Linked DNA regions of Roseobacter denitrificans OCh 114. The protein of the gene in region 2 interacts with the protein of the main gene of each other region in a pairwise test. Links are inferred from orthologs where the notes say so. Each region holds a gene or a part of one and is shown on either strand. Other genes may lie near its edges.

Evidence for each region.
Region 1: the proteins of rlmB (region 2) and tsaE interact in binary tests that used the Escherichia coli proteins (3 or more experiments, as listed by UniProt). The link is inferred for Roseobacter denitrificans OCh 114 from one-to-one orthologs.

The regions. Positions count from the first base shown.
Region 1 is NC_008209.1:438,781-450,240, reverse strand. What follows is about bases 3,331-6,063. They hold tsaE (tRNA (adenosine(37)-N6)-threonylcarbamoyltransferase complex ATPase subunit type 1 TsaE), read left to right. Parts: upstream 3,331-4,325; coding sequence 4,326-4,802; downstream 4,803-6,063. Other genes in these bases: RD1_RS02110 (nucleotidyltransferase family protein), read left to right, coding at 5,803-6,063; RD1_RS02115 (aminoglycoside phosphotransferase family protein), read left to right, coding at 4,799-5,818; RD1_RS02125 (PAS-domain containing protein), read left to right, coding at 3,331-4,275. Outside these bases: RD1_RS02140 (ActR/PrrA/RegA family redox response regulator transcription factor), read right to left, coding at 1-429; RD1_RS02135 (SCO family protein), read right to left, coding at 526-1,149; more of RD1_RS02125, read left to right, coding at 2,728-3,330; more of RD1_RS02110, read left to right, coding at 6,064-6,486; double-strand break repair protein AddB, read left to right, coding at 6,479-9,436; double-strand break repair helicase AddA, read left to right, coding at 9,433-11,460. UniProt on the Escherichia coli protein: Required for the formation of a threonylcarbamoyl group on adenosine at position 37 (t(6)A37) in tRNAs that read codons beginning with adenine.
Region 2 is NC_008209.1:3,420,397-3,431,925, reverse strand. Bases 3,565-6,366 are described here. They hold rlmB (23S rRNA (guanosine(2251)-2'-O)-methyltransferase RlmB), read left to right. Parts: upstream 3,565-4,479; coding sequence 4,480-5,253; downstream 5,254-6,366. Other genes in these bases: RD1_RS16385 (phosphoribosyl-ATP diphosphatase), read right to left, coding at 6,285-6,366; RD1_RS16390 (CoA-binding protein), read left to right, coding at 5,805-6,275; RD1_RS16395 (hypothetical protein), read left to right, coding at 5,281-5,595; RD1_RS16405 (Na/Pi cotransporter family protein), read left to right, coding at 3,565-4,215. In the rest of the region: RD1_RS16420 (carbohydrate ABC transporter permease), read left to right, coding at 45-938; RD1_RS16415 (carbohydrate ABC transporter permease), read left to right, coding at 935-1,744; RD1_RS16410 (phosphodiesterase), read left to right, coding at 1,741-2,544; more of RD1_RS16405, read left to right, coding at 2,560-3,564; more of RD1_RS16385, read right to left, coding at 6,367-6,602; imidazole glycerol phosphate synthase subunit HisF, read right to left, coding at 6,599-7,360; hisA (1-(5-phosphoribosyl)-5-[(5-phosphoribosylamino)methylideneamino]imidazole-4-carboxamide isomerase), read right to left, coding at 7,437-8,156; RD1_RS16370 (DUF2147 domain-containing protein), read left to right, coding at 8,316-8,702; RD1_RS16365 (DUF4239 domain-containing protein), read left to right, coding at 8,790-9,581; imidazole glycerol phosphate synthase subunit HisH, read right to left, coding at 9,604-10,242; imidazoleglycerol-phosphate dehydratase HisB, read right to left, coding at 10,245-10,832; RD1_RS16350 (Lrp/AsnC family transcriptional regulator), read left to right, coding at 10,978-11,217; RD1_RS16345 (hypothetical protein), read left to right, coding at 11,325-11,529. UniProt on the Escherichia coli protein: Specifically methylates the ribose of guanosine 2251 in 23S rRNA.

The DNA.
Region 1 (11,460 bases), 3.0 Mb from region 2 along the record:
GCGATCCGCACTCATCGGGTTTTCAGGCGGCGGCGGCAGATCATCCCCCGTCGCGAGCAGAGCATTCACGATATCCGTCGCATCCGCCGGTTTAGACAGATAATCCACGGCACCGATTTTTACGGCCGCCACGGCAGTTGCAATCGCACCATATCCCGTCAACACGACGACCCGCGTATCCGGGCGCTTTTCGCGCAGAACTTCGACGACATCCAGGCCATTGCCATCCTCAAGCCGCAGATCAACAACCGCAAACGCGGGGGGGCGCGCGGTCGCGATGGCACGTCCGGCGGCAACCGAACCTGCTGTCTCTACCTGAAAGCCACGCTTTTCCATGGCCTTTGCCAGACGGCGCAGGAAAGGCTCGTCATCATCCAGCAATAGGATGCTCTTGTCCTCACCTAACTCAATCGGGTTCGTATCCGGCATATCCGCTCATTCCTGCACACTTATTGACCGTTCAGACATATATGTGGCCCAAAATGCCGCAGGTCAAATAAGTTTAACCGATAAGGCTATGACAGGTCAGGCATTCTCGACAAAACAAGCCACTGTCTCGGCCATTTGTTCCGGTGCAACTTCGCGGCGGAAGAACTCAACAAAACCGTGTTCCGGCAATACGAGATAGCTGAAGGTCGAATGATCCACGAGGTAATAGTCTTCGTCCCCCTCATGCGCCTTGTAATACGTGCGATACGCGGTGCTCGCCGCCTTGACCTGCTCGGGTGACCCGGTCAGACCGATCATGCGTTCATGCATGTTGGCCGCGAAATCGCCAACAACTTCGGGCGTGTCCCGCTTGGGGTCGATCGAGATGAATACCGGCGTCACGGACATGCCGTTCTCTTCCAGAACCTCGACAGCCACGGCATTGCGCGCCACGTCCAGAGGGCAGACATCCGGGCAGAATGTATAGCCGAAGTAAAGAATCGAAGGCTCGGTGATGACATCCGCATCGGTGACAGTTTCGCCCTGCGCATTGACCAGTTCAAAGGGCCCACCCAACGCACCCGCGCCCCCTGCAACGGTGCTGGATCTGCACTGCGCGAACTGATCGTCGCTTTTGGACGACTGGGTTGCAAGCCACAGGCCGCCCAGAACGCCGACCACGCCAGCGACAGAAATCAAAGCGATGAAACGCGTATTCATGAGCATCTCCTTCGTAAGGCAAGGGTTGATCCTAGATAGGGTCAGTCCTACCGTGTTTGAAGGACAGTGCAACTCAACAACCGGTGATATTTTGGCAGATCTGAACCTCAGGCCCTTTTCTGATGACAGGCGCGCGAACTGGATCAGACTTCGGACCCTGATCCTGTTGCGCTGGTTCGCCATCGCGGGGCAGCTCGCGGCCATCACCGTGGCGCAAAAGATGTACGGGTTACAGCTTGAACTGGGCCTGTGCTATCTGGCGATTGGGGCCTCTGCCATCGCAAATCTTGTGGCCACTTTCATCTTTCCGGAAAACAAGCGCCTTACGGAAAGCCAGAATATGCTGACGGTCCTTTTCGATCTGCTGCAACTGAGTTTTCTGTTGTTCCTCACCGGCGGTCTGCACAACCCGTTCGCCCTGCTGATGCTTGGGCCCGTCACGATTTCGGCGGCTGTTCTGACATTGCGCTCAACCGTGTTTCTGGGCGGGACAGCCATCATTCTCGTTTCCCTTCTGGCGCAGTTCAATTTCCCGCTGCGCACGGAACAGGGCTTTATTCTTGCGATCCCTGACGTGTTTCTCTTTGGCAACTGGATCGCGCTGATCATCGCGATTGTCTTTATCAGTGCCTATTCCATACGGATCACCTCCGAAATTCACTCAATGTCTGACGCCTTATCCGCCACGCAGATGGCCCTGTCGCGCGAACAAAAGCTGACGGATTTGGGCGGTGTTGTCGCCGCCGCTGCGCATGACTCGGCACCCCGCTTGCGACCATCAAACTGGCGAGTGGCGAATTATATGACGAATTGTCCGACCGCGCGGACTTGCAGGAGGATGCGGCGTTGATCCGCGAACAGGCGGATCGGTGTCGCGATATCTTGCGCGACATGGGCCGCGCCGGCAAAGATGATTTGCACCTGCATCAGGCCCCTTTGCGCGCGGTCCTCGAAGAGGCCGCAGAACCCCATATGGACCGCGGGAAAGAGATCATCTTTCAGATAGTCGGGCCGGAAATCACGCAACCCACAATCCTGCGGAAGCCCGAAATCATTCATGGCGTGCGCAACCTGATCCAGAATGCAGTGGATTTCGCAAAGGCGCAGATCTGGGTGGAGGCGAGTTGGACACCGGACACGATCTCGCTGCGGATCATGGACGACGGGAACGGGTTTCCACCACATTTGCTTGGCCGAATTGGCGACCCTTTCATGAAACGCCGCCGGTCCGCCTCCGATAGAGGCGCACGTCCGGGTTATGAGGGCATGGGATTGGGGTTGTTCATTGCCAAGACGCTTCTTGAACGCTCAGGCGCCGAACTCAGCTTTGCCAACGGTCGCGAGGAATCATCCACGCAAGGCAGCGGGATCGGTGCTGTTGTCGAAGTGAAATGGCTCAGGCGACGGATTGATGCGGTTGAGGGTGATCGCCCTGTGGCGAGCGGTGAAAATCAACGATTTGCCGTTTAGAACGACGATATAGACAGCGATATTCACCGTGAACTGACGGCGAATTAACCGTGAATTAACCAAGCCGTGGGAAGCCTGTGGCATCGGTTTGCACGGGACTTAATCACTATGGACGTCGTTGACATTGCTGCAGTTGCGGGGGCCGCTGTTTCAAGTACGCTTGTGGCCGTCTATTGGATGCTCAGCAAACAGCAACAGGCCGCTCCTGGCACCAGCCTGCAACCCAGCGACTCAGAAAACCGTGTTTCGTTTCTCTTTGAGGATGAAAACCTCGAACACGCCTCTGAAACTGCGGCGAAACTGTATAAACTCATTCCAGGACATGACGATTGGACCGGGATGCGTGAACGGTTGGTCAATCGCTTTCCAAACCTGCCAGAACGCCCCCTTGCGGCGCAATCCGGTCAAACGACGGTACCGGCGCGCGATATCGAGGATGCAGCGATCCTTGAGGTGACGCGCGCAGGTGCGTTCACGCGAATCAACATGGTTGAAAATGAGGTGCAAACCTCCGCGCAGTCGCTGCGCTTCAAAAACCTCCAGCACGAACTGGAAGATCTGCGCCGGGCCAGCGACACGACACCGCACGCCATCTGGCAGGTCGATTCCGAAGGGTCGGTAACCTGGCACAATGCGGCTTACACGGGGCTCTACAACAGGCTGCACCAGAAGGAGCCGGACCCTGTCAAACCGGTCTTTGACGTCGCACCCAGCTTCCATGAAAAGTCAGGCCGACAGCGTGTTTCGGCGCAGTTGCCGGATAATGAGCATGTTGACTGGTATGACGTAACCGTGGCCAGTGTCGGTGACATCATGATCTTTCACGCGATTGACGTGAATGCCGTGGTCAAATCAGAAGCCGCCCAGCGCAATTTTGTGCAGACGCTGGCAAAAACCTTTGCCCAATTGTCCATCGGACTGGCGATCTTTGATCGCAATGGGCAGTTGGCGCTTTTTAACCCTGCCCTGATCGACCTCACCGAACTGCCAGCGGATTTCCTGAGCGGGCGCCCCACACTCATGTCCTTCTTTGACCGGATTCGTGAAAACAGGCGGATGCCGGAACCCAAGAACTACCATTCATGGCGCCAACAAATCACCGATGTGATCGCTGCCGCAACGGATGGGCGCTATCAGGAAACATGGACACTTGAAACCGGTCAGACGTACCGTGTCAGTGGCCGCCCGCACCCGGACGGCGCCATCGCGTTCCTGATTGAGGACATCAGCGCCGAAGTCTCCGTGACGCGCAATTTCCGCGCCGAACTTGAGCTTGGCCAATCCCTGATGGATACCTTCGACGAGGCGCTCGTCGTCTTTTCATCAACCGGCGTTCTGACGTTCTGCAACCTTGCTTATCGCGAGCTGTGGGGCCTTGATCCTGACAATTCTTTTGCGGATGTGACCATCAACGACTCCGTGCGGGCATGGCAGGAAGACTGCGCACCCAATAAACTCTGGGACGGGTTGATTGATTTTGTCCTCGATTTTGGCGAGAAAACATCGTGGGACATGACGGCAAGACTCCACTCCGGCGCAGAGGTCAAATGCACGGTTTCACGCATTTCCTCAGGGGCCACTGTGGTCCGCTTTGCCCTTCTGGAACAGGCTGGCGCGCCTGCTTTGAAACAACCGTCAAACACGCAATCTGACTGACCCGTTGCAAATCCGCTTGCAGCCCGCACCCCGCGCGGTAAGCATGCAGTATGGTTTGCACTCCCCGCACAGTCACCGTCGGTTCCGCCGAAGAAACCGCGCAGCTTGCCGTTGCGTTGGGCGTGCGGCTGCGCCCCGGTGATACCCTATTGCTCGACGGGGCTGTTGGCGCCGGAAAGACCCATTTCGCCCGGCACATGATCCAATCGCTGCTGCGCGAACCCGAAGACGTACCGTCTCCGACCTTTACCCTCGTGCAGACCTATGACACGTCCTCCGGATCGCTCTGGCATGCGGATCTCTATCGTCTTTCATCTGTTTACGAGATCGAAGAGCTTGGCCTCTCCGAAGCCTTTGATACCGCGATCTGCCTGATCGAATGGCCCGACCGCCTCGGGCAGCTTACGCCAAATGATGCGCTGTTCCTCCGGTTTACACAGGGCGCGACCGACGACAGCCGCATCGTGACCGCGCGTTGGACGGATCCGAAATGGAACGCCCCGCTGCAGGACTGGAACGCGTTATGACCCGCGCGGCACAAGCCAAAGCGTTTATCGCGCAGGCGGGCTGGCAGAATGCCACTGTCACGCCTCTGGCCGGTGATGCGTCAAACCGCAGATACGACAGGTTGACCCGCGCCAATGGCGAGACATCCGTCCTGATGGATGCGCCTCCGGCCAACAATACGAATGTCAGCGCATTTGTGCAGATCGCGACCTACCTGCGGACTTTGGGCCTGAGTGCGCCGCGGATTATGCATGAAGATTCCGACGCGGGTTTTCTCTTGATCGAGGATTTGGGCGATACCCTCTTTACACATCAGATCGCCGACAACCCAGCCCTTGAAGAATTGCTGTATGAAACATCTGTGGACGTGCTGACACACCTGCACCAAAACGCGCCCCCAAAGCTCGGTTCATACGCGTCCCCAGTCACCCTACCACTCGCTGCACTGGCCTTTGACTGGTATCAGCTTGGTGCCACGGGCACCGTGGACAATGACGCAAAACGTCACTTTATGTCCATGTTAGAGCCGCTTCTTGCGCAATATGACACCGACCTGACCGTCCTGATCCAGCGGGATTACCATGCTGAAAACCTGTTGTGGCTGCCAGAGAGAAACGGTGTAGCACGGGTTGGATTGCTTGATTTTCAGGATGCCGTTCTGGGCCATCGCAGCTATGATCTGATGTCGATCCTGCAGGACGCAAGACGCGACGTTGATCCACAACTTGAGACGGATATGAAAGCACGCTTTGTCGCGCAGAACGCCTTGGACCCGCAGGCGTTTGACGCTGCATATGCCGTCTTTGGCCTGCAACGGAACATGCGCATTCTGGGTGTGTTTTCACGTCTTTGCATGCGGGATGCGAAAAGCCACTACGTCGATTTCATCCCCCGCGTTTGGGGTCACCTGATGACCAACCTCAACCATCCGATGCTTGAACCTGCGGCGGAACTGATCACGGCCTCCCTGCCCGAACCGACGTGCGATATCTGCGCCACACTCACATCAAAGAGCGGTCAATGGGCTGGTCGGTAATGCTCTTCGCCGCAGGCTTCGGGAACCGGATGAAGCATCTGACCGCTGATCGCCCCAAACCGATGGTTGAGGTCGCAGGCCGACCTTTGATTGATCACGCACGCGCGCTGACCGACGAATTGCCCGCCGAACGCGTCGTTGCAAATCTGCATTACAAGGCAGACATCCTTCAGGCACATCTGCACGGCACAAATGTTCAGACGATCGTCGAAACGCCGGATATTCTCGAAACCGGCGGTGGTCTGCGCAATGCACTGCCCTTGCTCGGGTCCGGTCCGGTCATGACGCTGAACACCGATGCCATCTGGAAAGGCGTCAATCCGCTGGACCAACTGCAAAAAGAATGGGACCCTGACCGTATGGACGGCCTTTTGATGTGTATCCCGCCGCAAAACGCTGTTGGCTATGACGGGCCGGGCAACTTCCTGATCGGGGCAAACGGTCGAATTGAACGTGGGGACGGCAGTATTTACAGCGGCGCGCAGATTATCAAAACTGAGCGGCTGGCGGACATAGATCGCCCATCGTTCTCCCTGAATATTCTGTGGGACATGTTGATGGCCGAAAACAGGCTCTATGCCATGGAATATGCGGGTCTGTGGTGTGATGTGGGTCATCCACAGGGCGTGACGAACGCCGAAGCGCTGCTGGGATACAGGCATGTTTGAACATAGCGACACGCCACGGGTCTTCGGGCTGGCGCCGGGCGTTGATTTCCCCAAAGGGCTGATCGAGGGGCTGTTGGCCCGGGTCGCCCAAGGCGCACCGGAAGACCTCGCGCGGGTGCAGCTCATCGTCAATACCTCGCGCATGCAGCGGCGATTGCGCAGTCTGTTCGATGCTGGCCCTGCCCGTTTGCTGCCCAAAATTCACCTCGTGACAGAACTGGATCGACTGGCCCCCGGCCTTGCCGTCCCGCCTGCCGTCAAACCCCTGCAACGACGGCTTGAATTGATCGCACTCGTCGCGCGTCTGATTGAGCAGCAAAAGGGGCTCGCCCCGCGCGCATCGCTCTATGATCTGACCGACAGTCTGGCGGCATTGATGGATGAAATGCAGGGCGAAGGCGTCACGGCTGAAACGATCAACAGCCTCGATGTTTCTGATATATCGGGCCATTGGCAGCGCACGCAGACGTTTATCCGCATCGTGCAAGATTATCTGGCGCAGACAACAACCACCCCCGACAAGGAAGCGCAGCAACGGCAATTTGTCTGCGCCCTCGCGGAACGCTGGGCGGTCGAACCGCTCCGGCATCCCGTCATTCTGGCAGGCTCCACCGGATCACGCGGCACCACGATGCTATTGATGGAAGCGATTGCCCGCCTGCCGCAGGGCGCGCTGATCTTGCCGGGGTTTGATTTTGACATGCCGCACCAGCAGTGGCTGCACCTGGATGATGCGCTTTTGTCAGAGGACCATCCGCAATATCGGTTTTACAAACTGATGCAGAATATCGGCGTTGGGCGCTCGGATATCACGCCATGGCACGACGCGCCGCCGCCTTCGCCTGCGCGCAATGCGCTGGTGTCTCTTTCGTTGCGCCCGGCTCCGGTGACGGATGCATGGCTGACCGAGGGGCCGAAACTCCATGACCTGAACAAGGCGACCGACCAGATTACTCTGCTCGAAGCCCCCAGCCCCCGCAGTGAAGCACTGGCCATTGCCCTGCGCCTGCGCAAGGCGGTTGAGGAAGGGCAAAAGGCGGCCGTTATCACGCCGGATCGGATGCTGACCCGCCAGATTACCGCAGCGCTGGATCAGTTCGACATCCTGCCGGACGATTCCGCGGGTGCGCCGCTCCACCTTAGCCCGCCCGGCCGCTTTCTGCGCCATGTCGCGGCGCTGTTTCACCGCCGGCTTGATGCCGAAGCGTTGTTGACCTTGCTGAAACACCCGCTGACACATAGTGGCTCCAACCGCGCGGCGCATATTCTGAACACGCAACGGCTGGAACTTCGTATCAGACGTGACGGGCTGCCTTATCCCGACGCTGATAGCATCGGACAGGCGCTTGCGGGTATTTCACCGAACGCTGATCATCAACGCGGGGTCGATGCTTGGGGGGCTTGGGTCGGGCAGACCTTTGCCGCGATGTATTCCACCACTGAGCAACCGCTGAGCCATTGGGCACAGACCCACATCGCGCTCGCCGAGGCGATTTCCTGCGGCCTTGATGGCCAGGATACCGGTGAGCTCTGGAAGCAAAAGGCCGGGCAGGAAGCGCTGAAGGTGATGACGAACCTTGCGGAACTGGCACATCACGGTGGCCCGATGACCGCATCGGATTATGCCAACCTTGTCGGCGCGCTGCTGTCAGAGGGCGAAGTGCGCGACCGCGACGCGCCGCACCCCGACATCATGATCTGGGGGACGCTGGAGGCGCGCGTGCAAGGCGCCGATCTGGTTATTCTCGCCGGTCTCAACGATGGAACCTGGCCCGAAGCACCCGCCCCGGACCCGTGGTTGAACCGCGCCCTGCGCCATCAGGCCGGGCTACTCTTGCCGGAACGGCGGATTGGCCTCGCGGCGCATGATTATCAGCAAGCCATCGCCGCGCCCGAGGTCTGGCTGACGCGCTCGATCCGCTCTGACGATGCGGAAACGGTCGCATCGCGCTGGGTCAATCGGCTGTGCAACCTGCTTTCGGGTCTGAAGGGTCAGGACGGCCCCGCGCTGCTGGAGGCGATGCAAGATCGCGGTCAATACTGGCTTGATCAAACGGTGGCACTCGAAAAGGTCGAACCCGCGACCCCCGCTGCACGCCCTGCCCCGCGCCCGCCATTGGCGGCGCGCCCGAAACGACTGGCCGTCACGGACATCAAACATCTGATCCGCGATCCTTACACGATCTATGCCAAACACGTCCTGAGGCTGCGCAAACTCGGCCCGCTGGTGCAAAATCCGGATGCGCTTCTGCGCGGCACTGTTTCGCACGATGTCATGGAGAAATTCGTGCGCCAAACCCTGCGCGACCCGGCCACATTGAACGCGGATCACCTGATCGAGATTGCGCGCGACGTGCTGAGCCGTGATGTGCCCTGGCCTGCCGCCCGCGCCTTGTGGCTGGCCCGGCTGACGCGCATTTCCGAGTGGTTTGTTATGAACGAACGCGCGCGCCAGCACATCGGCACGCCCGTTGTTTTCGAGGATGACGCCCTTGGCAAGATGGTCTGGCCGGACATCGAATTTACGCTGACCGCCCGCGCCGACCGCATTGACCAGACTGAGGATGGTGATGCGCTGATCTATGACTACAAAACCGGATCGCCGCCCACGGTCAAACAGCAGACCCTCTTTGACAAACAATTGCTGATCGAGGCGGCGATGGTCGAACAGGGCGCGTTTGAAAAACTGGGGCCGCATCATGTGGCACAGGCGACTTTCATCGGGTTAGGGTCGAATCCAGTCGAAGTTCCGGCGCCTTTGGACAGCGAACCACCCGCGCAGATACTGGCCGAGTTGCGCATGCTGGTGCTGGCCTACAAAGAGATGGATCAGGGTTTCACAGCCCGCCGTATGATGGAAAAGGACCAATACGGCAGCGATTACGATTTACTGTCGCGCTACGGCGAATGGGACATCACCCAAGACCCTGTACCGGAGGAATTGTCATGACCCCGCGCCACCCGGCGACGCAGGCACAGGTTGATGCGGCGCGACCCGATGCCTCCACATGGCTCGCGGCGAACGCCGGATCGGGCAAAACCCGCGTGCTGACGGACCGGGTGGCGCGGCTGTTGCTCGACAAGGTCGCACCGGAACATATCCTGTGTCTGACCTACACAAAGGCGGCGGCTTCCGAGATGCAAAACCGCCTGTTCAAACGCTTGGGCGAATGGGCGATGTTGCAGGATGATGCGCTCGCCGAAGCGCTGCGTGATCTCGGCGTTGAAACAGCGGTGGATGCCGAAAAACTGCGCAAGGCCCGCACGCTGTTTGCCCGTGCCATTGAAACGCCCGGTGGGTTGAAAATCCAGACAATCCATTCGTTTTGTGCGTCACTGTTACGGCGTTTTCCACTTGAAGCACGCGTCAGCCCGCAATTCACCGAGATCGAAGAACGCGCGGCGGATCTGCTGCGGGCCGAGATTATCGACACCATGGCCGAGGGGCCTGACGCTGCGGTGATCGCGGACCTTGCGCAGCATTACACCGGTGAGAATTTCGTCAAACTCGCCAAGGCCGTGGTGCAACATAAGGACGGATTTCGCACGCCGCTTTCGTGGGAAGAGTCCCTGGCCTTGTTTGATCAACCTGCTGACCTGACAGCGAAGCACATCGAGGATCAGGTTTTTCTGGGGGATGAAGCTGCACTCTTTGATACGCTCATCCCACCTATGCAGGCCAAAGGTGGAAATGATGCAAAAACAGCGGTGAAACTGAAAAAGATCTCTGGCCTGAACTTCTCGGCCTTGCCCGCGTTGGAGGAAATCTTTCTGACAGGTCGGAAAGCAAAACCGCCCTTTCGTGCCAAAATCGGTACTCTGCCGACCAAACCGACGCAGGATGTTGTGTCTGATGCCATGCCCGCGCTTGATGACTTCATGTGCCGGGTCGAAACCGCGCGCGATGCGCGGGTCGGATTGCTGGCGGCGCAAAAAACCTATGCTTTGCATCGCTTCGCCGGGTCTTTCCTCCCCCTTTATGAAGAGCAGAAGACCCTGCGCGGCTGGCTGGATTTCGACGATCTGATCGACCGGGCGCGTGCCTTGCTGAGCGACGAAGATGTGGCCGCATGGGTCCTGTTTCGCATCGATGGCGGGATTGACCATATTCTGGTGGATGAGGCGCAAGACACCAGCCCAGCGCAATGGGACGTCATCCGCAAACTGGCGGCGGAATTCACAAGCGGCGAGGGCGCACGACAGGAAGTGCAGCGCACGGTTTTCGTCGTGGGTGACAAAAAGCAGTCGATCTATTCGTTTCAGGGCGCAGACCCGCGCGAATTCGACCGGATGCAAGCCGAATTCGCATCGAAGATCGAGGCGGCGGAACAGCTGTTTCAAAACAAGACGCTGGCGTTTTCATTCCGGTCTGCCAGCGCCATTCTCGGCGTTGTTGACCGCACCTTTGACGGTCTGACGGACGCAGGCTTCACGACGGATGAACAGCACATCGCGTTTAAGCAAACGCTGCCCGGTCGTGTGGACATCTGGCCCGTCGTCGAACCGCAACCCAGCGAGGAAGACCGCGCATGGCATGACCCGATTGATCGCAAGGCCGCGCATCATCACAGCGTCATTCTCGCCGAACGCGTCGCCACGCAGATCAAGGCGATGATTGCACATGATACCATTCCGGACGAAAAGCGTTCTGATGGTAAAATCACCCGCCGCCCGGTGCAGGCCGGTGATTTTCTGATCCTCGTGCAGCGTCGCTCGGTCCTGTTCACCGAGATTATCCGCGCCTGCAAGAACAAGGATCTGGACATCGCCGGGGCGGATCGGCTCAAGGTCGGCGGAGAGCTTGCCGTGCGTGATCTGGCAGCGCTCCTGTCTTTTCTGGCAGTGCCCGAGGACAGCCTTTCGCTGGCCTCCACGCTCAGATCGCCCCTGTTCGGCTGGTCTGAAAAGGAACTCTTTCAGCTTGCCCACCACAGGGAACACGACCACCTTTGGCAAGCCCTGCGCATGCGAAGC
Region 2 (11,529 bases):
CATGAAACGCATCGGCCCGAGCTGTCCCAAGGCGGAGCGGCACGATGTCAGAACATGCCACCCTCGAACGTCGCAGGCAGGCCATTTACGGCTGGCTGTTGTTGTCTCCGGCACTCGTGCTGCTCTCTGCCTTTGCCTTTTATCCAAGCATTGCAACTCTTTGGACGAGCCTGTTTTCACGCGGCACACGCCGCAAACCCGTCGAATATGTGGGTCTTGAAAACTACACTGACCTTTTTGCCGATCCGACCTTCTGGCTCGTGGTCAAGAACAACCTGATCTACGCCGGGGTCACGATCCCGGTGTCGATGGGCATTGCGCTGGCCATGGCGCTGTGGGCAAACGGAAAAATCCGCGCGCGCGGTTTTGTGCGCACCGCCTATTTTACGCCGACCGTCCTGCCGATGATTGCAGCCGCAAACCTGTGGCTGTTCTTCTACACCCCTGGCCTTGGCGTGCTGGATCAGATCGGCAGCCTGTTTGGTCTGCCGTCGGTGAACTGGCTGGGGCAACCGGAAACCGCCCTGTGGGCGATCATCATCGTGACGATCTGGAAAGAGGCGGGGTTTTTCATGATCTTCTACCTCGCCGCCTTGCAAACAATCCCCGAGGATCTGAAGGAGGCCGCCGACATTGAGGGTGCGAGCCGCTGGACCTATACGCGGCGTATCGTGTTGCCGCTCCTGATGCCCACGACAGTGTTCATTGCGGTCAATGCGCTGATCAATTCGGTCAAGCTGATCGACCATTTGTTCATTCTCACCAAGGGCGGGCCGTCGGACGCCTCCAAACTGCTGCTCTATTACATTTGGGAAATGGCCTTTGCCTTCTTTGATGCGCCAAGTGCGGCTGCCATGACCATCATGGTCATCGTGGTGCTGGCCATCGTGGCGGCGATCAAGTTCAGCTACCTCGATAAAAGGACGCATTACCAATGAAGAGCCTGAGCAACTTCATGGACAGTTTCGGGGCGATCCTGCTGGCTGTCATCTGGGTGGCGCCCTTGCTCTTTGCCTTCTGGGCGGCCACGCATTCCACGTCTGACGCGGTCAACCTGAACCTCTTTTCCCCCTGGACGCTGGAAAATTTTCGCGTGGCATGGGCCGGGGCGCCGTGGTTGAAGTATTTCCTCAACACCTTCCTGCTGGTGACCGTGATCCTGATCGGGCAGTTTTTCCTGACCACATTGGCCGGATTTGCCTTTGCGCAGTTGCAGTTTCCGGGCAAGGATTTCGTCTTCATTCTGGTGCTGATGCAGCTCTTTATCCTGCCCGAAGTCCTGATCGTGGAAAACTATGCGATGGTGTCGCGCCTTGGGCTGTTTGACACCATTCTGGGCGTGGGCATGCCCTATATGGCCAGCGCGTTCGGCATTTTTCTGATGCGGCAGGCGTTCAAAGGGGTCCCGATTGAGCTGCACGAGGCCGCGCGCATCGAGGGCTGTGGCCTGCTGGGTATCTTGTGGCGGGTCTATGTGCCTTTGGCAAAACCGACCTATCTGGCCTATGCGCTGGTTTCTGTCTCCACCCATTGGAACAACTTCCTGTGGCCGCTGATCGTCACCAATTCGCCCGATACGCGGCCCCTGACCGTGGGCCTGTCGATCTTTGGCGCGCCGGAAAACGGCGTTGATATCAGCATCATTTCTGCTGCCACCCTCATGTCGGTAGCCCCCTTGCTGATCGCCTTCCTGATATTCCAGCGCCAGTTCGTTCAGGCATTTTTGCGCGCGGGGATCAAATGACGACGATCCTGCACATCACGGATACCCATATCGTGCCGGAGGGCGCGCTTGTGTCGGGGCGGCTGGATACTGCGGATGCGTTGGAACGATTGGTGGCGCGGATCAACAGCATCCGCGATCAGATCGGCGCGGTGGATGCGGTGCTTGTCAGTGGTGATCTGAGCGACGATGGCAGTGCCGAAAGCTATAAGCGGTTCAAAAGGCTGGTGGCCCCGCTGGGTTTGCCCATCCATGTGATCCCCGGCAACCACGACGGGCGCGCGACTTTGCGTGCCGCCTTTGCCGAGCAGTTTGCGCCGACCGGTCCGCTCAACTGGGTCCGGTCCATTGGCGATCTCCACCTGATTGGGCTTGATACATTGGTAGAGGGGCAGGGCGGGGGCAGGCTTGCGCCTGAGAGCCTGTCGTTTCTGTCAGACGCCCTGTCGCAGGCAGAGGGCGCGCCGGTCTTGCTGGCGCTGCACCATCAGCCCTTTCTCTGCGGCATCGGCTTTATGGACGCCATCGGGCTCAGCAACAAAAACGCGCTAAGCGAGATCGTGGCGGGCTATCAAGGGCCGCTGCGCTTGCTGTGCGGTCACATCCACAGCACGATGATCAGCGATGTGGGCGGGCATATCGCGATCTCCTGTCCCTCCCCCTGCAGTAGCTTTGCCTTTGACTGTCGCCCTGACGCCCCGCGGGGGTATATGCACCAAGAAGACGGCTGCCTCTTGCATCGCTGGGACGGTGGCTTTCAAACGATCCGTATCGGGCCCGTCGCTGGCGCAGGCCCCTTCCCTTTTGATGACACCCCCTGAACGAAAGTCCGCCCGGTGAACGACCCTCACATCCTCCAAGTCCTCGTGCAGATCGCAGGCGCTGCGGCGCTGTTGATCTGGGCCGTGCGTTTGGTGCGCACCGGGGTCGAGCGGGGGTTTGCCGCGCCTATGCGCATCTGGCTGCGCCATTCCGCGAAAAACCGCTTGCTTGCGGCGGGCACCGGCATGGGCGCGGCTGTGCTCTTGCAAAGCTCCACTGCGGTGGCTGTTCTGGTGTCCAATTTCGTGTCCAAAAGTGGGCTTGCCACCGCGACCGGGCTTGCGATCCTGCTGGGGGCGGATGTGGGGTCGGCCATCGTTACGCAGCTTTTGATGGTGCGTCAGCCCATCCTGATCCCACTGTTGCTGCTGTTGGGCGTCGTGGTGTTTCTGCGTGGTGAAGGCAGCAGCACGCGCCAGATTGGTCGCATCATGATCGGGCTTGCGCTGATCTTTGTGTCACTGGACATGATCCGCGCCGCAACCGAGCCACTGATATCCAATCCCGGCACGCAGGTCGTGATGGCCTATCTGGGCCGTGATCTATTAACCGCCTTCGCGATTGGCGCGGTGTTTGCCTGGAGCGTACATTCCAGCGTTGCGGCGGTTTTGTTGTTCGTCACGCTTGCGGGGCAGTCCATCCTGCCGGTGCTTGCCGCCGCGGCCATGATCCTGGGTGCCAATCTGGGCGGTGGCCTGATCGCCTTCCTGTTGACCTATACGGCCCCGGTTGCCGCGCGGCGGATGGTCATGGCCAATCTGATCCTGCGTGGTGGCGGGGCGGCCCTTGCCTTGCTGCTTGTTTCTGCCCTGCCGGAACTCTTGCGCTACCTTGGCGCAACCCCGGTGCGCCAGACGATTAACCTTCATCTGGCCTTCAATCTGATACTGGCAATCGCAGCCTTGCCGTTTGTGGGCCTGATCACGGCTGCGCTGTCGCGTGTCATGACCGAGAAACCCGTCGCCAACGCTGCATTGAATGTGACAAGCGCGCTTGATCCGGCCTTGCTGGATCGCCCCCAGCGGGCCCTTGATTGCACAGCGCGCGAGTTGCTGGGCATGGGACAAAAGATCGAACAGATGCTGGTCGCGGTCGAACCGCTTTATGACGCGTGGAACAGCGCGACGGCAAAGGGGATTGTCGATCAAGAAAAAGCGACCAAGCAAATGCATCTGGAAATCAAACTCTATCTCGCCCGCCTTGGTCAGACCGGTCTGGATGAAGATCTGAGCCGCCGGTCGATGGAACTTGCGTCCATCTCATCCAGCTTGGATTCCGCATCCGATGCGATTGCGCGGATCATGGTGGATCTGGCCCGGCGTCTGGACAGGCAAAAGCTACAATTCTCACAGCAAGGACGCGAGGAAATCCGCGATTTTGCCGACCGGGTTCAAAGCAACGTGCAACTGGCGCTGAATGTCATGATGAACCAGAATCCTGCCGAGGCACGCGAACTGGTGGCGGCAAAGGAAAAGGTACGCAAAGTGGAACAGAAACTGCAGCGCAGCCATATCGGGCGCCTGCGTGAAGGGCTCGCTGAAAGCATCGAGACGAGCAATATTCATCAGGAAACGCTCAGAGCATTGAAACAGGTAAACACGGCGTTTTCGATGGTCGGCCACCCGATCCTGCTCAAATCCGGCGACCTCCTGAAGAGCCGTCTTGCATGATCATCATGTTTCTCAAAATCCGCTAAGGCCCAAGGCCACGGTGCCTGCCAGATTTTTCATGTCAGAAAATGGTGGGCGACCCTGGAATCGAACCAGGCGTGCGTCTCCGCGAGGGAGTTACAGTCCCCTGCCACACCTTGCGGCCTGTCGCCCACGCTGCCGATGCATTGCATAAACAGTGTGGGCGTGATTACAAGCGGTGTCCTGAGCCGTCAAGGCGAAAACCGTCGCTTTCGTGCGTCTAAAATCAGTTGGAAGCCCGCAATGAAAAAACCAAAATGGGTCGTGCGCAAGGAGCAGGACAAAAAATCGGAAAATCGCGAGACAATCTGGCTGTTTGGCCTGCATGCGGTGCGCGATGCGCTGGAAAATCCCGCGCGTCAGAAATTGCAACTGATCGTGACGCTGAATGCGCAGGCCAAACTGGCAGGGGCGATTGAAGCAGCGGGTATCACGCCCGAAGTGGTGGACCCTCGAAAGTTCAGCGCACCGCTTGATCCCGGTTCGGTGCATCAGGGGGCGGCGCTGGAGGTCAAACCGCTGAACTGGGGCAGCCTTGAAGACGTTTGCGTCGGCGCCGAGCATCCGCGCGTCCTGTTGCTTGATCGGGTGACGGACCCGCATAACGTGGGGGCGATCCTGCGCTCTGCCGAAGTGTTTGGCGCGTCTGCCGTGATCGGGACACGGCATCATTCAGCGCCCGAAACTGGCGCCTTGGCCAAATCTGCCAGCGGTGCGCTGGAGCGGCAGCCCTATTTGCGGGTCCGCAATCTGTCGGATACGATTCGTGCTTTGCAGGGTATGGGCTACATCGTGCTGGGCCTGGATGGCGAAGCCAGCGACACGCTGGAACAGGCCATTGAGGGCAAGCGGGACCGCCCCGTTGCGCTGGTGCTGGGGGCAGAAGGGCCGGGATTGCGCGAAAAAACCAAAGAGACTGTCGATTCCCTCGTGCGGATTGATGCGGCAGGCCAATTTGGGTCGCTCAACGTATCGAATGCGGCGGCAATCGCCTTATATGCCACACAGAGGGTCTGAAAACAGTGCAGACCGAAAAGGGCAGACATGGGATATCCGACTAAAATCGCCACCTGTTGTTATTGCGGATCACGTGCCGCACTAGTGCTTGGCAAAGACCGTCATGAGCTGACATGCGCCAATTGCGGTGCCCCCCTGCATGACATGAAACGTTTCAAACAGGAGCGTGCAACCAACAGGCAGGAACGCGGCTATGTGCCGTCAAAACCGGTGAAAAAATCCAAGAAGCATCAGTATCATGCAGATTATGCGCAGCGCCGCAAGCCCGTGAAGCGGCGCAAGGGGCTGATGCGGCATATCCTCGAAGAAGCCTTTGACGTGATCGAAGACATTTTCGACTGAACCTGCGCCACTGCGACAAATTTACCTTTCCTTCACAGAAGTGCGAGCGGGGCTGGAACTGTGGATACCACTCCCTATCTATTCATCATGTCAGAAGGCTCGGAACGCCTTTTGAGTTTAGACTGTCCCTCGTTCCGTACCTTGCAGCGTCCTTTGCCTCAGGCACTGGACGCTCTTTTTTTCGCCCCGTGGCTGGGCTAGGGTGGCGCATGGACTATTCGGACGCTTCGCTCAAACGCATATTGCAGCAGACCAGGACGATCGCCGTTGTCGGTGTCTCAATGAACCCGGTGCGGCCCAGCTATTTTGTTGCGCGCTATCTGAACCTCAAGGGGTTCAAGGTGCTGCCGGTCAACCCGAGGCACACAGGCGAGACGCTGTTTGGCGAGGTCGTGCATGAGACGCTGAACAGTATTGATCGACCGGTTGATATGGTTGACATCTTTCGCCGCTCCGAAGCCGTGCTGGAGATTGTGGACGAAGCGCTCGCGGTGCTGCCGGATCTGAAAACCATCTGGATGCAAATCGGCGTGTCGCATGAGGCGGCAGCGCAAAAAGCTCAGGCGCGCGGCATTACCGTGGTGCAGAACCGCTGCCCCAAGATTGAATATCAAAGGTTGTTCGGCGAATTGCGCATGGGTGGCTTTTCGACCGGCATGATATCCTCGCGCCTGACCTGAGGCTGACGGTTACGGCGCCTTGAATCTGCCCTGTTTTTCAGCGATCCCAGATGTATTTTGTCGCCGCTCAAGTTCCGCCAGGACGTCTTTCAAGTCCACATCGCAGGCTGCAAGCATGACCAGCAAATGATACAGCACATCCGCGGCCTCGCCAGTCAGGGCGTCGCGGTCGCCCTTGACAGCTTCGATTATGGCCTCAACCGCCTCTTCTCCGAATTTTTCCGCGCATTTTTCCGGTCCTTTGGAGAGAAGTTGCGCCGTCCAGCTGCTGGCGGGATCGGCAGTTTTTCGGTCCAGAATGGTGGCGAACAGAGCGTCAAGTGTCATATGAGCCTCATGGGGATGCCAGCGTCCGACATGTGCTGTTTGGCCTGAGCGATCGTGTAATCCCCGAAATGGAAGATCGATGCGGCGAGGACCGCGGATGCACCGCCCTTTGTTACGCCCTCGACAAGGTGGTCGAGCGTGCCGACCCCGCCAGAGGCGATCACGGGCACATTCACCGCGTCTGAAATGGCGCGGGTGAGGGGCAGATTGAACCCGGCCCGCGTGCCATCACGATCCATGGAGGTAAGCAGGATTTCTCCAGCACCCTTTGCCGTCACTGTCTGCGCGAAGGCCACGGCGTCAATGCCGGTCGGTTTGCGCCCGCCATGGGTAAAGATTTCCCATTTGCCGGGCGAGGTGGTCTTGGCGTCTATGGCCACAACGATGCACTGGCTGCCAAACTGATCCGCCGCCTGCGCGACCACATCGGGGTTGGCCACGGCGGCGGAATTGAACGACACCTTGTCCGCACCGGCCAAAAGCAACGCGCGCACATCTGACACGCTGCGCACACCCCCGCCCACGGTCAGCGGGATATAGCAATGTTCTGCCGTGCGCGTGACCACATCAAACATGGTCGCCCGGTTTTCATGCGTCGCCGTGATGTCCAGAAAACACAGCTCATCCGCGCCCGCGGCATCATAGGCGATGGCGGCGTCCACCGGGTCGCCCGCATCGCGCAAATCGACAAAGTTCACGCCTTTGACCACGCGGCCATCAGCGACGTCCAGACAGGGGATGATGCGGGTTTTCAACATGCGGCATCTCTAGGGTGTCGTGCGCGGCGGGGCAAGCGGGTTGATCCTGTTGCCCCCGGGTATCACGGGGTGCGCCTCACGTTTTGAGCGCTTCAAGCGCCTGCGCCAGATCAATCGCCCCATCATAGAGCGCGCGACCTGATATGGCACCGGAAATCACACCGCTGTCCCGTAATGCCAGCAGATCATCGAGCGAGGAAACCCCACCGGATGCGATCACCGGAATACTGACGGCGCGCGCGAGGTCCGCCGTTGCCTGCGTGTTCGGCCCGCCCATGGCACCATCACGCAGGATGTCAGTGTAGATGATCGCCGCGACACCGGCGTCCTCAAAGCTCTTGGCCAGATCGGTGGCCTGCACATCGGTTTCCTCTGCCCAGCCTTTGGTCGCAACGAACCCGTTGCGTGCATCAATCCCCACGGCGACCTGATCGGGGAAGGCGCGCGCCGCCTCGCGGACCAGATCAGGGTTTTCCACGGCGACGGTGCCAAGAATGACCCGGGCCAGCCCCTTGTTGAGCCAGCGCTCGATGGTGGCCATATCGCGTATGCCACCGCCAAGCTGTGCCGGCACCGGGCAAGCCTTGAGGATCGCCTCGACCGGGGCCGCGTTCACAGGTTCCCCAGCAAAGGCACCGTTCAGATCAACAAGATGCAGCCACGTGCAGCCTGCCGCGACAAAGGATCGCGCCTGCGCTGCCGGGTCGTCGTTGAAAACGGTGGTGCGGTCCATGTCCCCGTGGACAAGCCGCACAGCCTGTCCGTCTTTGAGATCAATCGCGGGATATAGGATCATTGATTTCGTTCCGGTCTGGGCGCGCCATGGCGCGGTGCATCATATCAGCCGGGCTTGTGCACCGGATGGGCGTGATTTGCAACGCGACGTGTGGTCATGCTTGCCAGAATGCGCGGGCAAGGGGCAGGGTGTTATCGTCTGAAAAAGGAAGGGATCATGATGCGCGTTATCACTCTGGCGATTGCGTCATGGGTATGTGCAGGCGGCATGGCCATGGCGGACCCCCTGTTGGGAACCTGGCAAACCGAGCCTGATGACGGGGCCTTTGCACATGTGGCGATCGCGCCTTGTGGTGCGAATTTCTGCGGTACGATCGAACGGACGTTCAAGGAGGGGGCCGAATATACCTCGCCCAACCGAGGCAAAACGCTGGTGATTGATATGGCCCCTCAGGGGGATGGAAAATACACCGGGCAGGTCTGGCGGCCCAGCAATGGTAAAATCTATCGTGGCAAGATCGCGCTTGACGGGGACAGGATGCGGTTGTCCGGCTGTGTGGCGGGTGGTCTTTTGTGCTCGACACAGACCTGGGCGCGGGTGAACTGAAACGGCGGTTCGTCAACGCGGTTCTAGCGCTACCTGAATTGTGCTGCTAGCCTGAAGGGATGGCGGGCAACAGAATTCAGTAACGGCATGATGACTTCAACTTTCGATATTTTACCCCTGTGGGGCACATTCGCGCTCAGCCTTGCCTTTTTCTTTGCTGCCACCGAAGTCGGTTTTCGCATTGGGCGGCGTCGGCGTGAGCACGCGGATTTTGTCGAAAGCGGGTCAACCGGGATTGTCACCGGGTCCATTCTTGGGCTGGTCAGCTTTTTGCTCGCCTTCACCTTTGGCATAGCTGCATCGAATTTCTCCGAACGGCGCGGGGTCGTTCTGGATGAGGCAAACGCCATTGGCACGGCGTTTCTGAGGGCGGATCTGCTGGAAACGGAAGACCGGTCAAAGCTGCGTGCACTGCTCACAGAATACACCCGCATCCGTGTTGACATCATCCGACCCGAAACAACGATTGCTGAGTATTTTTCGGTCATCCGTGCGTCAGAGCAGCTTCATTCCGAAATGTGGCAAACAGTCGTCGCAGCGGGGCAGGCCGCGCCCACGCCGACACATGCGCTTGCCGTGAGCGGCATCAATGAGGTGATTGATGTGCACACTCTGCGCGTTGCCGTTGGCGTGCGCTATGCCATTCCGCCCTCCATCTGGCTCGCGCTTTATGTGGTATCCGCCGTCGGACTTGCCACGACGAGCTATCGGTTCGGCGTCAGTTTTGGCAGGCGATCGGAACTTCTGCCCGGGATGGTGATCGCTTTTGCATGTGTTATCACGCTGATCACGGATCTAGACGATCCAAGGCACGGTTTCCTGTTGAGCGACCAGACGCCCATGCAGGAGCTTTTGAAGTCCATGAGCAGAGACAACTGACGCTTGGGCGCTGCCGAGCCCCTCAGGGCCGCCATGCAAGAAAGTTGGCAATCATGCGCAGCCCGGCAGACTGGCTCTTTTCCGGGTGAAACTGCAGGCCGATCATATTGTCCCGCCCGATCACGGCCGTCACATCGCCTGAATAATCCACATGCGCCAGCCGTTCTGCGTCATGTGTCACATCCATATGATAGCTATGGACGAAATAGGCGTGATCCCCGGTGGTGATCCCTTCAAAGACAGGGTGCGGGGCATCAATGATCAGATCGTTCCAGCCCATGTGGGGGACTTTCAGTGACGAATCATGCGGCGTGATCCTGATCACTTCGCCACTGATCCAATCCAGTCCTTCCGTGTCGCGGTATTCCCTGCCCAGCGTCGCCATCAGCTGCATGCCAACGCAAATCCCCATGAAGGGGCGGCCTTTGCCCTCCACGGCTTCGATCATCGCAGCATAGAGCCCGGAATGCCCTTTGAGCGCGGCCATGCAGGCGGGAAACGCCCCGTCGCCGGGCAGCACGATGCGATCGGCACGCGCCACCACATCCGCATCGCCCGTCACAACCACGTCGCCGCCCCCGGTTTCATTTGCCATGCGTTCAAAGGCTTTATGCGCGGAATGCAGGTTTCCGCTTTCGTAATCGATAATCGCCGTCAGCACGCTCAGAGTGCGCCTTTGGTGGACGGGATCGCGTCAGACTTACGCGGATCCGTTTCAACCGCTTGACGCAGGGCACGGGCGACGGATTTGAACGTGGCCTCGGCGATATGGTGGGAATTGATCCCGTGCAGCAAGTCGATGTGCAGCGTGATTCCGCCATGGGTGGCGAGTGCGGTAAAGAATTCACGCACCAGTTCGGTATCAAAGGTGCCGATCTTGGCCGTGGGCATATCGACGTTCCAGATCAGATAGGGACGTGCGGACAGGTCAAGCGCACAGCGCACCAGCGCGTCATCCATCGGCAACAGACACGACCCGTACCGCACGATGCCGCGTTTGTCGCCCAATGCGCCCGCCAGCGCTTGCCCGAGGGCGATGCCGGTGTCTTCGACGGTGTGGTGATCATCCACATGCAGATCGCCCTTGGCCCTGACACTCAGGTCAATCAGCGAATGGCGCGCCAGCTGGTCCAGCATGTGGTCAAAGAAACCGACGCCGGTCTGATTGTCATAGCGCCCGGTGCCGTCCAGTTGAACGCTCACCTCGATGTCGGTTTCCGCTGTGCTGCGGGTGATGGAATGGCTGCGCATGGAAGCGGTCTCCGCACCTGTCAAAGTCGCGGCCCTTATAACAGGCTTGCCCGGCAGTAAAAGATGCCACATTCAGGGATTGCGGCCCCTGTGCCTGATATGCCAGCCTGCGCCCATGGGCGTGACGCCCCGAAGGAGCCGTTTCATGACCACTTGCGTTTTTGTTCAGATTCGCTGCACGCCGGGCACCACCTACAAGGTGGCCGAGGAAATCGCCCTGCGCGAGATACATTCGGAGCTTTACTCCACCAGTGGTGAATATGATCTGTTGATGAAGATGTATATCCCGAAGGACGCGGATGTGGGCAAGTTCATCAACGAAAACCTTCTGAATATCAAAGGGATCGAAAGGTCGATGTCGACCATGACGTTCAAGGTCTTTTGAAACGCTTCTGCTGCGCGTTTTTGCTGACGATATCCTGCGCCGCCGGCGCAATGTCCCAAACGCGCGTTTACGAGGGAACGGAGGCCGGTGCCTTGCGGTGTGCAAACATGATGGCGCTGACCGCGATCGTTTTGTCGGACACCGACCGGATGGGAGAGCAGGAAAAAGACGTCATGATCGGGATCTCCTTTCTGATCCTGCAGGGGCATGTCTCCGGCACATGGGCCGAAAAGAAGGCCGCCCTCGAAGTCGTGCGCGACCGGCGCGGTGTTCAGGAAACGCTGGATGACTTTGAGCGCTTGGCCGAACAAT